Regions from separate parts of the Priestia sp. JSM ZJ58 genome, predicted to be linked through region 1. Evidence: riboswitches for the same ligand, from Rfam matches in the RefSeq annotation. Region 1 holds a riboswitch; the other holds the start of a gene.
The links. Region 1 has a riboswitch for thiamine pyrophosphate ahead of ACH6EI_RS25180 (thiamine phosphate synthase). Riboswitches for the same ligand answer to the same signal wherever they lie in the genome.

Region 1 (7,793 bases):
AACGTGCCTAGATTGTAGGCACGTTTTTTTATATATTTGAACGAAAGTATTTTCTATACGCCCAATGATTAGTAGGACCGTGTCCCGAACCAAGTTCAAGCGTATGCTTAATCGCATAGTGAACAAAATCCGAAGCGGTTTGAACTGCTTCAACTACGCTTTTGCCTTTCGCTAGTTCAGCCGTGACGCAAGCAGCAAACGTGCATCCCGTCCCGTGTGTATGCTTTGTATTCATCTTTTCATGCTTGATTTCAACATACGTATGACCATCATACACTAGATCAATCATATCCTGATGAGATTGGTCATGTCCGCCTTTAATTACCACGTGCTTTACACCTAGCTCATGCATCTGTTTTGCCGCTTCTTTTCTGTCTTCAATCGTGTGAATTTCTTTCCCCGTGATGACTTCCGCCTCCGGTATGTTCGGCGTAATGACTTCACAAAGGGGCAATAATTCTTTTAGAGCCTGTATAGCTTCTCTTTGAAGAAGAGATTGACCGCCTTTTGCAATCATAACGGGATCAACTACAACATTTTGCAGTCCGTGCTGTTTGATTTTACGAGCCACTGCGTAAATAATATCAGCACTGAACAACATACCTGTCTTCACTGCATTAGGAAATAAGTCAGTCGCAATTGAATCTAACTGCGTTTCAACTGCTTCTACTTCTAAAGGATAAACTCCTTGAACGCCAACTGTATTTTGTGCAGTCACAGCTGTAATAACAGACATGCCAAAAACGTCACGCTCTTGAAATGTTTTTAAATCTGCTTGAATGCCTGCTCCTCCACCGCTGTCTGATCCAGCAATGGTTAATGCTTTTGGTACTGTCATGCTTGAAACCTCCATCTCTTTCTTACCCAATATACCGATGATAAAGTGACTTTGCTTCTACTATATCGTTTGTTCCATGGACAAAGACGCGCCCGTCTTGAAACATCACTAAACGGTAATCATCTACATAAAAAGAAAGCAGATACGGATTTTGTTCAATTTTATATCCTTTTTCTTTTAATCGTTCACCTAAAGACTGCAGCGGCTGCTTGGCTGATTTGCCCGGACGGATTTGTACCGTGTTTCTTCCGCATAGCACAGCTGTTTTCGTTTGATTTTCATATTGTAAAAAGGGATACGTTTGTTCACTGCCGCATGAGCGGCAAGCAGATTTGCGAAATACGTTCACATTGATGCTCGTATACTCATTTTTCCATACGTCAAACGAAACAAGTTCCCTCCTGAGCGCATTCCAGTCTCCAACTAATATTTTTAACACCTCTGTTACTTGATGAGCGACTACCATTTGTACAGCAGGACTAATAATCCCCACTGTATCACATGTTAACCCTCCAAGCGGTACAGATTCAAGCAAACAGGATAAACACGGTGTTTCACTTGGTATGATAGTATAACTAATTCCGTAACTTCCTACACATGCTCCGTAAATCCAAGGAATATCATATTTTTGTGATAAATCATTCATTACAAGGCGTGTGTCAAAATTATCGGTTGCATCAATCATAACATCTACCCCCTCAACAAGCTGTTCTAAAACTTGAGGGGTACCGTCCGCTACGTGGGCTTCTACTTTTACATCATGATTAATATCGTGAAGCCTTTTTTTAGCGGCAACTGCTTTTGGGATTCTTTTATCAGCATCTTTTTCACTATACAATTGCTGACGCTGAAGGTTACTCCACTCTACATAATCGCGGTCAATGAGCGTTATTTTCTTTACTCCCGCTCGTGCAAGGGCCTCGGCGTTCCCTGTTCCAAGAGCACCTGCTCCTACAATCAGAACATGCTTTTCTTGAATTTGCTGCTGTCCGCCTTTTCCAATAGGTTGAAACAATTCTTGGCGGGAATAACGATTAATCAACCGATACTCATCCCTTCTGTTGGACTGCTTGCCGTTGCATATTGTTTCTTTTCAATACGTCCTGCTTCAAATGCTGCTCTTCCTGCCTCAATCGCTAGCTTCATAGCACGAGCCATTTTCACAGGATCTTTTGCTCCTGAAACAGCTGTATTTAATAACACACCATCTGCTCCTAGCTCCATAGCTTGAGCTGCGTCTGAAGCCGTTCCAATACCTGCATCTACAATTACTGGAACGGTTGATTGTTCAATGATAAAACGCATGTTCAACGGATTAATAATACCTTGACCTGAACCGATAGGCGACGCTCCTGGCATAATGGCATGTACGCCTAACTCCTCTAAACGACGCGCAAGTAAAACATCATCTGATGTGTAAGGTAAAACGGTAAAGCCCTCTTTTAACAGTTCTTCACTAGCTTTTAATGTTTCAACTGGATCAGGAAGCAGCGTCTTATCACATCCAATTACTTCTACTTTCACCATGTCACAAAGTCCAGAAGCCTTTGCTAATTTAGCAATACGTACGGCCTCTTCTGCATTTTTTGCTCCAGCAGTGTTAGGCAAAAGAGTGAAACGCTTCACATCAAGTGCTTCTAATAAATTAGGCTGATTTTGATCAAAAATATCCATTCGTCTAACAGCAAATGTTAAAATTTCTGTTTCCGACTCTTCTACCGCTTGACGCTGAGTCGTAAAGTCCGGAAATTTCCCTGTTCCTAATAATAAACGTGAATTAAATGTATATTGTCCAATTTTTAACATACTCTTCATCCTCCTCCAACAAATGAAACAACTTCTAATGTATCTCCATCTTTTAAGCATGCATCGCTATGTTCTTCTTTTTGCAAAATATTCTTGTTTAATTCAACAATTACAACTCGCTCATGCAGACTCTGAGCCTGCAGCAAGTGCTCGACCGTTTCAATTTCATCTCCGACAGTGACGGTCTTACCGTTAATAATTAGATTCAATGAACTCCCTCCATTGCTCTCGTTAGCTGAAATGATGTAAAGAATGAATGATTTGGCTTTTTCCCTAACAAAGCATCAGCCATAATTTTTCCAGTTGCAGCGCTTAATAAAATACCGTTTCGGTAGTGGCCAAAAGCCATGTGCAGATTCGCTATTTCAGGGTGCTCTCCTAAATAAGGCCAGCCATCATTTGTTTGTGGACGAAGACCAGCCCATGCTTTTTCAAATGTGGCTTCTTTAATGGCCGGCAGAAGCGCAGAAGCTTTATTCAGCAAAAATTGAATACCTTGTGCAGAAACGGTCTTAGTAAAATCATGCTGCAGCTTAGTTGCCCCGATTACGATTCTTCCACCAGTCTTAGGGACTAAGTAAAAACCTTCATCTAAAAAAATCGTTTTAGAAAGCAGGGGCTTATAACTTTGCAGAGCAATACACTCTCCTTTTACAGGAAACACCTCGCCTAAATGTTCAGAAGAAATAAAGCGTTTAGCCCATGAGCCTGCTGCAATCACTACTTTTTCTCCATAAAAAGAGCCTTTGGACGTCTGTACCCCTTTTACTGTTTCATTTTCCATAATCAGAGAGTGAACGTCACAGTATTCGAATACATCTGCTCCGTGATACAAGGCTCCATGAGCAAGAGCTTGTGTTAACTTAGCCGGAGCTAGCTGGCCGTCTCCCGGTATTGTAATGGCTCCGTATATGTCTGGAGAGAGCCCGGGTTCTAACAAACGCGCTTCTTTTACATCGATCCATCTTACATCTTTGTCCCACCGGTGGTGCTGAGCGGCTTTTTTCTTTAATACGTGTGCATCTTCTTCTGTTACAGCGACTTTTAATAAGCCTTTTTGAATGAGCTCTACGTCGATAGCCGTTTTTTCTTTTAGTTCCTTCACCAGTTCAGGAAACATGCTTCTGCTCTTAATAGCAAGGTCTAAAAGAGGACCTTCTTCATCAATTTCAGCTTGAGCACCTAAAATACCAGCGGCTGCACTTGAAGCTTCACAACCAACTTGATTGCGTTCAAGAATAGCTACTGACGCTCCTTGTTTTGACAAATGATAAGCGATAGAAGAGCTGATTATACCTCCTCCGATTAACAGTACATCATAATGCTGCTTCATTTTCTCCACCTCCAGATGTCCATATATGAGAATATTGTTTAATCGCTTTCAGGGGATCTTGCGCAAGCATGACACCAGACATCACGGCTATACCGTGTGCTCCTGTTTGAAGTACCTCTTTGGCATTTACAGGTGTAATTCCTCCAATGGCAATAACCGGTATCTGCACAGCGTCTACTACTTCTTTTAGTGCCGCTATCCCTCGACTTTTTAATTCTTTTTTTGAATGTGTTGAATAAATATGTCCGTATAAAATGTAGTGAGCACCATCTTTTTCAGCTTCTAAAGCCTCTTCCACAGAGTGAACTGACTTTCCAACAATAAGAGAAGGAAATGCGTCTATAACAAACGAAACGTCTAAACTATGATAGGCAAGCTGTACACCTTTTGCTTTTAAAGCATGCGCTACATCAACTCGGTCATTCACAATAATTTTAGAGCGACAAAATGGTAGGCTTTCTAGTAAACATTGAATCTGCTTTGCCGTTTTCTTTTTTTCTCTAATATGAATGGCGCCCGCAAAAGGCGCGATAGCCGTTAAAATTTTTTGAAGCTCTTCGATTGGCTGCTTATCTGTTGTAATGACATGAAATTTAGGAATATCCACATGATCGAAACCTTTCCATTCAGAATAAAGAGAAATTTCAATCACTTCATCTTGTGCAGAGGGCTTTATTACATACAAAAAACCACTCTACAACGTAGAGTGGTTAGCATGCATCGTTATGTAAACATGATCGCCACTTCCCTACGCTGGTCCAAACCAGATCAGGTTCAAAGGGTCCGAAATACATCCGTCTCAGCTTCAAAAAGCTCCCCTAGTGATTGCTATTTATTGATTTTGTTTTTGCACTTAAAATTATAACACAACTAGATGTAAATACAATATCTCTTTATGCTCTTACGGCTCTCTTCCTTTTATAGATGTATCTTTTAAGCTTCTTTACTAAGAGGCCCGGCGCACCGAATCATTCTGCTTTTTATATAGTTAGTAATCGGTATAGTCGTCAAATTCTTCTTTGTCTTTTTCCTTTTTCCGATCCCATATAAACAGCAGGAGTAACATAATAAAAGTTAGAATATAAAAACCGTAAAAAATAAATGCCGCCACAACATTTATAAATAAAAATAAAAAACCAATGATCTGACCTGCAACAGCTACAATCAACAAAATGTATTTCCAAACTTCTGCTTTTCTATCCATTCTCTACTTCTCCGTCTTTTTGTTTTTCCCTACTAGAAACGTTCTCTTTACTTATAATAAAAACGTTCCTGCCAGTAAACCGACTGTAAATAAACCAACTGTTCCAAATGCTGAAATCCCCACGTACGCCAACATTTTCCGATAAGATTTTTCCCGAATTAACTGTACGGTTTCCACACTAAACGTTGAAAAAGTGGTAAAGGCACCAAAAAACCCAATGCCAATCATTAAAAATATTGAATCATCATAAGCATGACTCGGAACCTTTCCATAATAACTACCGTAAAAAAGACCAAGCCCAAACGCACCGAGCAAGTTTACAAACAGCATTGAGACTGGAAAAGGAGGGTTTGAAACTGTTTTTGTAACTTTTAAACCCAAAAGATAACGGCATATTCCTCCAGCTGCCCCGCCAAGTGCCAAGCTCACTATGCTCATTTACTTCACCTCATGTACTTTCACTAAATTTTTCCCTGCCGCTTCACCGCATAGATAGCCTGCTAAAGCAAGAAGGATTCCACCTACTAAAGAGACAATGACATAAATGGCTCCCCAAAATAAATGGTGCTGAGTGAGAGAAATGACGTCTCCTGCAAAGGTTGAATACGTTGTAAAACCGCCGCACACGCCAACTCCTAGTCCAAGCTTTATCCATTCTTTTGGCTTTTTCCACGCAAAAAATCCTGTTAATAGGCCTAGTATGAAGCTTCCTAATAGGTTTTCAATTACCGTTCCTATTGGATAGCCCGTATATAATAAGGAAAGATTTAGCAAATAACGCGCATATGTACCAGCGATAGCACCAAAGGCAATTGAGATTAAGTTTATGGCTTTCATCATATCGCTCCGTTTCATAAATTCTTCTTTAAGTGTACCATAAGGAATTTATTTCTACCTTAACATTTAACTATATGTTTATTGCACCAAAAGTCATGAAAAAATGAAAGAGAAAATCGTCGCATGAAACTTCCTTTTTACTCCTCAAATATCCCTTAAAAATCCACTTAATCCAAATTTTAAAATCTTTCTGTATCCTTATGACAAACCGTGTATAGAAGGTATATTTCCCTTATTTTAAGTCACATTAATCGTATAAGTTTTTTTTGTTGACTTTTGCTGTGTTCTTGTTTAGTATCACAGAGTATCATTTCCTATCAGAATACTAGGGGGTTTAGAAAATGAAGAAATTTGCTGCACTTTTGTCGCTACTATTAGCTTTCACAGTTGTGCTTGCCGCATGCGGTTCTAGCTCAAAAAATGAAGCAAACAATGGAGACAATAAATCTTCACAAGAGGATTTATATAATAAAGTGAAAAAAGATGGCGTATTAACAATTGGAACTGAAGGTACATACCCTCCGTTCACTTTTCATGATGACAAACAAAAGCTAACTGGGTTTGATGTAGAATTGGCTCAAGAAGTAGCTAAACGTCTTGGCGTAAAAGCTGAGTTCAAAGAAACACAGTGGGATGGCATGTTTGCCGGATTAGATGCTAAACGCTTTGACATGATTGCTAATGAAGTGGGTATTCGTGAAGATCGTCAAAAGAAATACGATTTCTCTGACCCATACATCCAGTCAGGCGCCGTATTAATTGTTCGTAAAGACGAAAAAGATATCAAATCATTTAAAGATTTAAAAGGAAAAAAATCAGCACAGTCATTAACAAGTAACTACAAAGACATGGCTCAATCTTATGGTGCAAACATTACGAGTGCTGAAGGTTTTGCTCAAGCAGTAGAACTAATGAGCGCAAACCGTGTTGATGCTACAATCAACGATAAATTATCGTTCCTTGACTATAAGAAAAAGCACCCTAACGCACCTATCAAAATCGCGGATGAAAAATCCGATGGTGCTGCAAGCGGCTTTATGTTTAGAAAAGACAGCGGTAAGTTAGTGGATGAAGTAAACAAAGCATTGAAAGATATGAAAAAAGACGGAACATACGCAAAAATTTCTAAGAAATGGTTTGGCGAAGATGTTTCTCCTAAATAATATTTTTCCTGATGGAGAGCGATTGAATCAATTGATTTCAATCGCTCAATCATCTCTCTTACCAATGCTAAAGGGAGCTATTCAATATTCTATTCCACTAACATTAATCACGTTTGTACTCGGTATCATTTTAGCTGTCTTAACAGCCTTGGCTCGTTTATCATCTATAAAAGTTTTAAATATAATTGCGCGCATCTATGTATCGATTATTCGAGGTACACCGCTGCTTGTGCAATTATTTATTATTTTCTACGGCTTACCCAATTTAGATATAACAATTGACCCATTTATCTCTGCTATTATTGGATTTTCATTAAGTGTAGGTGCGTATGCATCTGAAATTATCCGAGCAGCGATTCAATCTATTCCTAAAGGACAGTGGGAAGCTGGCTACTCACTTGGTATGACCTATTCCCAAGCGTTAAGACGGATTATTTTACCGCAAGCAGCACGTGTATCGATTCCGCCATTATCTAACTCTTTTATTAGCCTTATTAAAGATACGTCACTTGCATCGCTTATTCTTGTTTCTGAGATGTTCCGTAAAGCTCAAGAAATTGCTTCGACTAACTATGAATTTTTACTTCTTTATAGTGAAGCAGCGCTCTTGTA
Region 2 (7,793 bases), on a different contig from region 1:
TACTTTTCCTAGTCGCTTTTCATAAGACTTTCCGTTAATCACGATATCGCCTTCACTCTGCTGTTCAAGACCTGTAATGAGACGAAACAACGTACTTTTCCCAGAGCCGCTCGCTCCAACGATACTGACAAACTCGCCTTCTTTCACGTCTAAGTTTAATGATTTTAAAATCGCTTGATCACCGTTCTTGTACGTAAAACTGACGTTTTGAAAAGATAACACAGACCTATTCATGAATTGGCCACATCGCTTCGTTATAAGCCATATCCCAGAACATATACTCAAAACGCGTCGTATTCAAGAAAATTTCTTCAAGCTTTTCTAATTCCACTTCTGATTTATCTTCAGTAAGTGAGTCAAATAAATTGATACACCATGTCGCCAGTTCTCCAAATTCTTCTGAGCTGTACATTTCAATCCACTCACGGTAAAACTCATTGTTAGCTCCAGGCTTTTCACTAAGTTCTTTTCCTATTTCCCAGTAGCTCCACATACAAGGCAAAAGAGCGGCTACTAATTCAGCTAATGTTCCACTTTGACCAACGTGCAGCATATAGTGCGTGTATGCAAGCGTTGTAGGAGATGGCTGCGCTTTTTCTAATTCTTTTTCGCTGATTTCAAATTTCTTGGCATACTCACGGTGCAGACTCATTTCTTCGTTTAATGTAGAATCTAAAAGAGCTGCAAATTTCCCCATCGTTTGAAGATCGGTAGCTTTCATGGCTCCAATCGCAAATAATTTGGCATAATCAATTAGGTAAAGGTAATCTTGAATCATGTAGAAGCGAAACTTCTCCTTTTCAAGCGTTCCATCTCCCATCCCCTGTACGAAGGGATGATTATGATTTTGACGCCAAATAGGCTGCAGCTTTTCGTATAATCGTTCACTAAATTTCATGATGATCACTCCTTATGCGTATGCAGCCACGTATAAATGAACTGCACTATCACTTTTGTATATTGAACAAGCTGATTAATATCTAATTGTTCGTTCACAGCATGTGCATTTGCTAAATTTCCCGGACCGTAAATAGCGGCGGGAATTCCCGCATCAGCTAGCCATCCCCCGTCTGTTACGCTAGTTGACACATCAATTGGAGGCTTTTTCCCTTCCATTTGTTCATGAGTATTTGCAAGCAGCTGCACTCCTGCATGATTTTCATCAATTTCTAATGACGGAAAGATTTCTCCTCTGTCTTCAATCATTGATGTGCCTCCCCATTCAAAGGTTGGCAGATTATCTTTTAACCATGGATCTGCTTTTGCAATAGCTATAATATATTCTTCCACTTCTTTTGATACTTGGTCGTACGATTCATTAGGATAATAGTGAACGGTGATCCACAGCCTGCATTCATCTGCAATAAAAGCAGCATGTCTTCCGCCTTCGATTACTGCTGGATTAATCGTATTTGTCCCTGGCAAAAATCCTGGATAGCTCTTTGTAACAGCCCAGTGACGCTCCAATTCTTGTAGCCCTCCGATCACTTTTGCCATCTTTTCAATAGCGCTTGCGGCTAACAGCCCTCCTCCAGCATGAATCATACTTCGGCGTGTACCGTCATGATAGGTTTTACTGCTTTTTATCGTAATCCATCCCGTGATCACTCCGCCTTGACCTTGAATATGTAAATCACTTGTATCGACTACAAGCGCAAAATCAGCTGTATACCCTTTCTGACAGCATTGCAGCGTACCTGCCTCTCCTACTTCTTCTCCTACAACGGATTCAAAAATCAAGTCTCCTGGCAGCTCGATTCCTGCTTCTGTTAAAAGCTGCACAGCAAATAATGCTCCCGCCAAACCGCCTTTCATATCAGCAACTCCGCGTCCAATTATCATATTGTCTTTCACAACAGCTTCAAACGGATTGGTTTCCCAATTTTCATTTTCTTGTACCTCAGCAACATCCATATGGCCGTTAATAATCAAGCTTTGATAGTCAGCCGATTTTTGTCCTTTTAACGTTCCCACTACGATAGGGTCGTTAGAATATAAGTCCCACATATCAATGGAAAAACCGCAGTTTTTAAGAAAATCCGCTACGTACAGCTGCGCTTCATGAGAATTTCGTGCAGGAGGCGCTGGCGTTTTATACGAAACAAGCGTTGTTAATAACTGGATTAACTCTCCTTTGCGCTCCTCTACCTGTTTGACAAGCAAATCAATTGTTTCTTTCATGTATGACACCTTCCTTTACGCATAAAAAAAACACTTCTTTCGCAGGAAAGAAGTGTTTTTGTTTATGTACACAAAATTATTATAACGAGTTCGTAAGGAAATCCCATACAAAACATCCATTACAATACCTCTTTCCTACGCTAGTATTACCTAGTTCAGGTTATAAGGGTTAAGACTTATCGTCTCTCTCAGCTTCGAAAGCACCCCTAGTGGTGTTGTATCTCTATGAAATTAATCTATTATCATATGTTTACCTGTAATAGTTTTATCATAGTAAAGCGTTTTATTCAATAGAAAGGTTCATGATATGGTAATGAAAATAGTTTCCTTTTTAGTAGTAAAAGAAAAAGCACACACCTTTTTCATGCAGTGTGTGCTCTTTGTTTTTGTGACATTACTAGTTAGCTATTGGCTTCTTTAAAAATATACCGTTTTTTTCATTCAGACAGTAATAAGCTCAAGCTTTTGCCCAGGTCTCACTAATGAAAGCAGCTCATGATCTTCTTCTATTACATACCCAATCACATTCACATTAGCATTTGCAGGCAAATTCCTTTTAGCTATTTGAACCTCTCCTCTGTAACGTCCGTAGCCATCATTGTCCATTGTAATTGCTCCGATTCCGCGCTCGACTGTATGATATGGCGGCACTGGTTCTACAGATCGTGTATCCACCAAACGCAGAACGTCTCTTGATATATCCGGACGCACGCTGTACGTTCCCTGTATATGAGGTGAACGAATGCGTAGCGGAATAATGCGGTTTTCTTGATATTGAACTAAACGTTTTAATAAACTTGAACTGGCGTATGGATCTCCAATATAAACCTCCGTTACTCCGCATCCGTATAAATCTACTGCAGAGGTAAAAGGACATTTATTACGGTCTTTTTCTCTAGTAGGAAGACCTTGATAAATAGGACCTCTTTTTTCGCCTTCTCCAGGAATATAAGCACACACTGGAACACGAAGTTCATTGAATAAATCTGTCTGCTGTTGAAAAAACGTTTCTTCAAGCCCTGTTTCAGGCCGCGGATAAAAATTATGCCAAGCAAGCAGCTGATGATGATGAAGGCCTGCAGATAACAGCGCTTCTATTTCTAGTTTTGACACTGTACTTGCATTAAGGGCAATATAAAACTCATCCGCAAGTAAAATCGTTTCTTCTACGCTAAAGCCATCGTCTAGTCTAATACCAGATACGCCAAGTGAAGATAGAGTCATAAGGCTTTCGATACCTAAATGAACCGGTGTATGCTTAGATACATCTGCATACACGCTTATTCCACAATCTCTAGCCACATGAAGCAATTCTTTTGCCCGTTCAGCCAAATCTCCTTTTTCCTCTGGAATGTGAAGTGAAGTGAATGCGCGTGTAACGCCGCATTCACTCGCTTCTACTAATCTTTGTTTGGCATCTCTATCGTTCAAATAAAACGAAATGCCAATCATTCAAACTCCCTCGCCATTTCATCGTTAAATCCAAAGAAATAGGTACAAATAAAGCCTGCTGCGTAAGCAATAACTAATCCAAGTAAATAAAGAAGAATTTGATGCGCATGAACTAAAAACGTAAGCGGCAAACCCGATACTCCCACTGCTACAGTTGCAATATGGAAGTGCGCCTGAAACGCTCCGCCGATTCCAGCTCCAAGACAAGCGGTTAAAAATGGACGCCCTAAAGGAAGTGTGACTCCAAAAATAAGCGGCTCTCCGATTCCCAGCAGCCCTGAAGGAAGTGCGCCTCCAATTGCTCGCTTTAAGCGTTTTTTCTTTGTTTTGATATAAATAGCAAAAGCTGCACCAACCTGACCGGCTCCGCCCATTGCTAGTATAGGAAGAAGCGGATCATCTCCAATCGAATTAATAAGCTCTAAATGGACCGGAGTAAGACCTTGATGCAGTCCTGTAATAACGAGCGGCAAAAACGTTGCCCCTAAAACAAAGCCTGCTACAACTCCTCCAACCTCTAAAACTCCTAAAAGACCTTTTGTGATTCCATCTGAAATGAAGCCGCCGATTGGCATGAATACCACATACGTAATAATTCCTGTAATTAACACCGTAACGGTTGGTGTAATAATAATATCCAGTGACTGTGGGACAAATTTACGTACTCGTTTTTCTAACACGGCCATAAAGATTGCTGCAAGCAGCACTCCTATTAAGCCCCCACGCCCCGGCAAAAGTGCTTCACTAAAAAGTTTAATATCAGCTACGGCAGGATTAATGACTAAAATGCCTGCTAAGCCTCCTAGAGCTGGCGAACCACCAAATTCTTTTGCTGCATTAATACCTACTAAAATACCCAGATAGGCAAATAAACCGCTTCCGATAACGGTTAAAAGAATAGCAATCTGTGAATCTGCCGGAAGCCACTTCGCCTGCACAGCTGCTTTTGTCACTCCGGTAATAAGTCCAGATGCTACAAGAGCAGGTATCAACGGAATAAAAATACTTGCAATTCGGCGAAGCAACAGCTTAAACGGAGTTGCATTTTTTTCTTTCAGCTCCGATTTCCGCTGTGCTGCACGATCTTCTAAGTTAATACCGCCGGATTCATCAATTAACTTTCCAAATTCTTCTGTTACTTTGTTCACTTTGCCCGGCCCAATAATGATTTGCAGCGTTTCTTCTTCCACTAATCCGAGCACGCCTTCAAGTTTTCGTATATCTGCCTTTTTAACAATTGAATCATCTTTTATAGTCACACGCAGCCGCGTCATACAATGCGTATACGCTTCAATATTGGATGCTCCCCCAAGCATCTCCAAAACAGCCTTTGCTAATTGATGATTATCTAAAGACATGTTAATCCCCCTTTGTATTTTCCTCTTAGATGGATACGCCACTGAGGAAACAGACCACAAAATCCCCTTTTTTGTAATCGTTTTCTTTTTTTTATTTCTTATCTTTCAAAAACTGAATGGCATCTCTTGTTTTGTCAATATACTCAATCGTCTGGTCGTACTGCTGCGCTGCAATACTTAAAAATAAAACATCAATCACATAAAGCTGGGCTAAACGAGACGATGTTGCTGCGCTTCGAAACGGCGCTTCTTGAGAATAAGACGTATACAAACAAATATCTGCTAAAGACGAAACGGTAGACTGTCCGTACTTAGTTAAGCTAATCGTCTTTACTCCGCGATTTTTAGCTAAAGATAAGACGTTGCTTACTTCAGGAGTCTCTCCTGAAAAAGAAATACCCACAACTACATCGTCTTTACTTGCATTTGCGATGAGTGTAGCTGCTAAATGGCTATCCGCAAAAGCCGTCGCATTTTTATTAATTCGAAGAAATTTTTGCTGCGCATCTATAGCAATAATATGTGAAGCACCAATTCCGAAAAAATGAATGTTTTTTGCTCCAATCAGCGCCAAAACAGCTCGCTCTACTTCTTTATAATTCACAAGCTCAGCCGTATCACTTAGACTTTGAATGCTGTTGCTTGCTGTTTTTTTGACAATAGATTGAATCGTTTCGTTTGTTTCAATATCGCGGTATCCTTGTTCTGTATCTTTAGCTAAATCACCTGCTACTCTTACCTTTAATTCTTGAAAGCCGCTAACCCCGATAGATTTACACAAACGAATAACAGCGGCACTGCTCGCATTCGCTAGTCTTCCTAGTTCCCCAGCCGTACTGTTTACCACAGTATGCGGGTTGTTTAAAATATATTCAGCAATTTTCCTCTCCGAATCCGGAAGCTTAGCCACCGTGTTTTTAATCATTGTTAATCCGCCTGTTGACATCGTTTCTCTCCTTTATACGTAATGTTCAATCGCTTTTCTCACATAACCCCCCGCATTATTCAGTAACGTCTTTGCGGTATCGTAATTTTCATTTGTTTTGATCATAACCACTGCTGTTTTTACCTCATTATTTGCTTCTTCAAGCGTTTGACTTGCTTGCTCATAAGAAACACCTGTAATTTTACAAATAATACCTATCGCTCGTTCCTTAAGCTTTTCATTACTCACATGAACATCTATCATTAAGTTTTCATACGCTTTTCCTACTTTGATCATAGCCGCGGTAGAAATCATGTTGAGAATCATTTTATGAGCGCTTGCTGCTTTTAACCTTGTGGAACCTGTTAGCACTTCTGGACCTACTACTACCTCGATGCTATGATCTGCTTCTTTTCCAATAAGTGAATTACCATTGCAAGACAGCGCCACTGTTTTAGCTTTTACAGATTTTGCATATTTCAATGCACCAATCACATAAGGCGTACGTCCGCTTGCAGCAATTCCAATGACTGTGTCTCGTTCATTTAAATGTATTTTTTGTAAATCTGCTGCTCCCAATTCTTCTTTATCTTCTGCACCTTCAACTGCTTTCACAAATGCTTTTTCTCCTCCAGCCATCAGTCCCTGTACCTGATTGGGATTGGTACTGAAAGTAGGCGGGCATTCAACAGCATCCAATACTCCCAGCCGTCCGCTTGTTCCTGCTCCGACATAAATAAGCCGCCCTTCCTTTTGAAACGATTCGCTTACAAACTCAACTGCTACCTCTACGTCTGGAAGTACCTCTTGCACAGCCAGCGCCACTTTTTGATCTTCTTTATTCATTACGTTTAAAATTTCTTTTGTACTAGCCGTATCTATCTTCATGGTCTGCTCGTTTTGAGACTCTGTTGTTAATAACGTAAGCTGTTCATTCATCTTTTCGGCTCCTTTTTCATCATGTAGTGAAGTTATGGTTATTATAATTCGTTTAAAATATAATTTCAATTATTTATTTTATTTTTTAAAATTATATTTTAAAACAACATAAAAAAAGATTTCAGGCATATAGCTGAAATCCTTTTTTATGTCTATTTATGATTGTTGAGCAAATGTTAACAGATACTCATCTTGCATTAAAACTTCGTAATCTTTTTCACCATTTCTTACGACGTGTACAGGGACTGTTTTTGCCGGAAGTAATTCAACTGGCTCACGATAGCGTTTTGCTACTCCGTCAATAAGTTCGTTTACTAACTGCTCGTTACTCAGCTCACCCGCCTGATATTTTTCTGCAAGTGGTGTCATGACTTCCGCTAATACACTTGCATCGTTAAATCCTTGAATTTCGACTTGTACGACGTACGCACCATCTTCAGCACTATACGCTGCATCTTTAATGGTATATTTTGTAGATGAAAGAGCTTTTAGAAAAGCGCTGCTTACTTCGTTTAACTGCTCATCGGTTATATTTGAGCTCAATGATGATAAAGCCCCTTTAAAATTCGTTTCAAAAAACTCTACAAACGAACTCTTTTGGAACTCCCCTTTTTCTTTTACCTGTTTCTTATCTTGCTGATTCGGATGTTTAGCAACAAATTGATCTGTATTTTGATAAACAGTGGCTTGAATTAAAGCATCCACGTATTGTCCCGCTTCCTTGGCATAGGCAGCCTGCTTTTCTTTACTTGGCGTTTCGGTGCTGCTACCATTAGAAGCAGCAGCGGCTTTTGCTTCCACTTTTGGTTTTGTTACATTGTCTAATTGGTTATATGTATACGTATACGTTTGCTTAGACTTTGAGTTTTCTGTTTTTCCGTCTACTTTAACTGAATACGACTGATTTTTTACTACTTTCTTTATTTGCTTCGTTTCTT

Region 2: linked by a shared signal. The riboswitch ahead of ACH6EI_RS20030 (acetylornithine deacetylase) and the one ahead of ACH6EI_RS25180 (thiamine phosphate synthase) in region 1 are both predicted to bind thiamine pyrophosphate.

Annotation. Positions count from the first base shown of each region.
Region 1 is NZ_JBISEM010000005.1:59,022-66,814, forward strand. Features, by position in the region: gene thiD (bifunctional hydroxymethylpyrimidine kinase/phosphomethylpyrimidine kinase) at 29-838, opposite strand; gene ACH6EI_RS25160 (thiazole biosynthesis adenylyltransferase ThiF) at 861-1,880, opposite strand; gene ACH6EI_RS25165 (thiazole synthase) at 1,877-2,644, opposite strand; gene thiS (sulfur carrier protein ThiS) at 2,650-2,853, opposite strand; gene thiO (glycine oxidase ThiO) at 2,850-3,977, opposite strand; gene ACH6EI_RS25180 (thiamine phosphate synthase) at 3,961-4,584, opposite strand; TPP riboswitch at 4,706-4,807, opposite strand; gene ACH6EI_RS25185 (hypothetical protein) at 4,966-5,181, opposite strand; gene crcB (fluoride efflux transporter CrcB) at 5,233-5,619, opposite strand; gene ACH6EI_RS25195 (fluoride efflux transporter FluC) at 5,620-6,018, opposite strand; gene ACH6EI_RS25200 (amino acid ABC transporter substrate-binding protein) at 6,360-7,181, shown strand; gene ACH6EI_RS25205 (amino acid ABC transporter permease) at 7,165-7,793, shown strand, end outside.
Region 2 is NZ_JBISEM010000001.1:3,874,291-3,882,083, forward strand. Features, by position in the region: gene ACH6EI_RS20020 (ABC transporter ATP-binding protein) at 1-234, opposite strand, end outside; gene tenA (thiaminase II) at 227-898, opposite strand; gene ACH6EI_RS20030 (acetylornithine deacetylase) at 904-2,181, opposite strand; TPP riboswitch at 2,297-2,399, opposite strand; gene ACH6EI_RS20035 (MupG family TIM beta-alpha barrel fold protein) at 2,623-3,633, opposite strand; gene ACH6EI_RS20040 (PTS transporter subunit EIIC) at 3,630-4,991, opposite strand; gene ACH6EI_RS20045 (MurR/RpiR family transcriptional regulator) at 5,083-5,937, opposite strand; gene murQ (N-acetylmuramic acid 6-phosphate etherase) at 5,950-6,855, opposite strand; gene ACH6EI_RS20055 (DUF6612 family protein) at 7,012-7,793, opposite strand, start outside.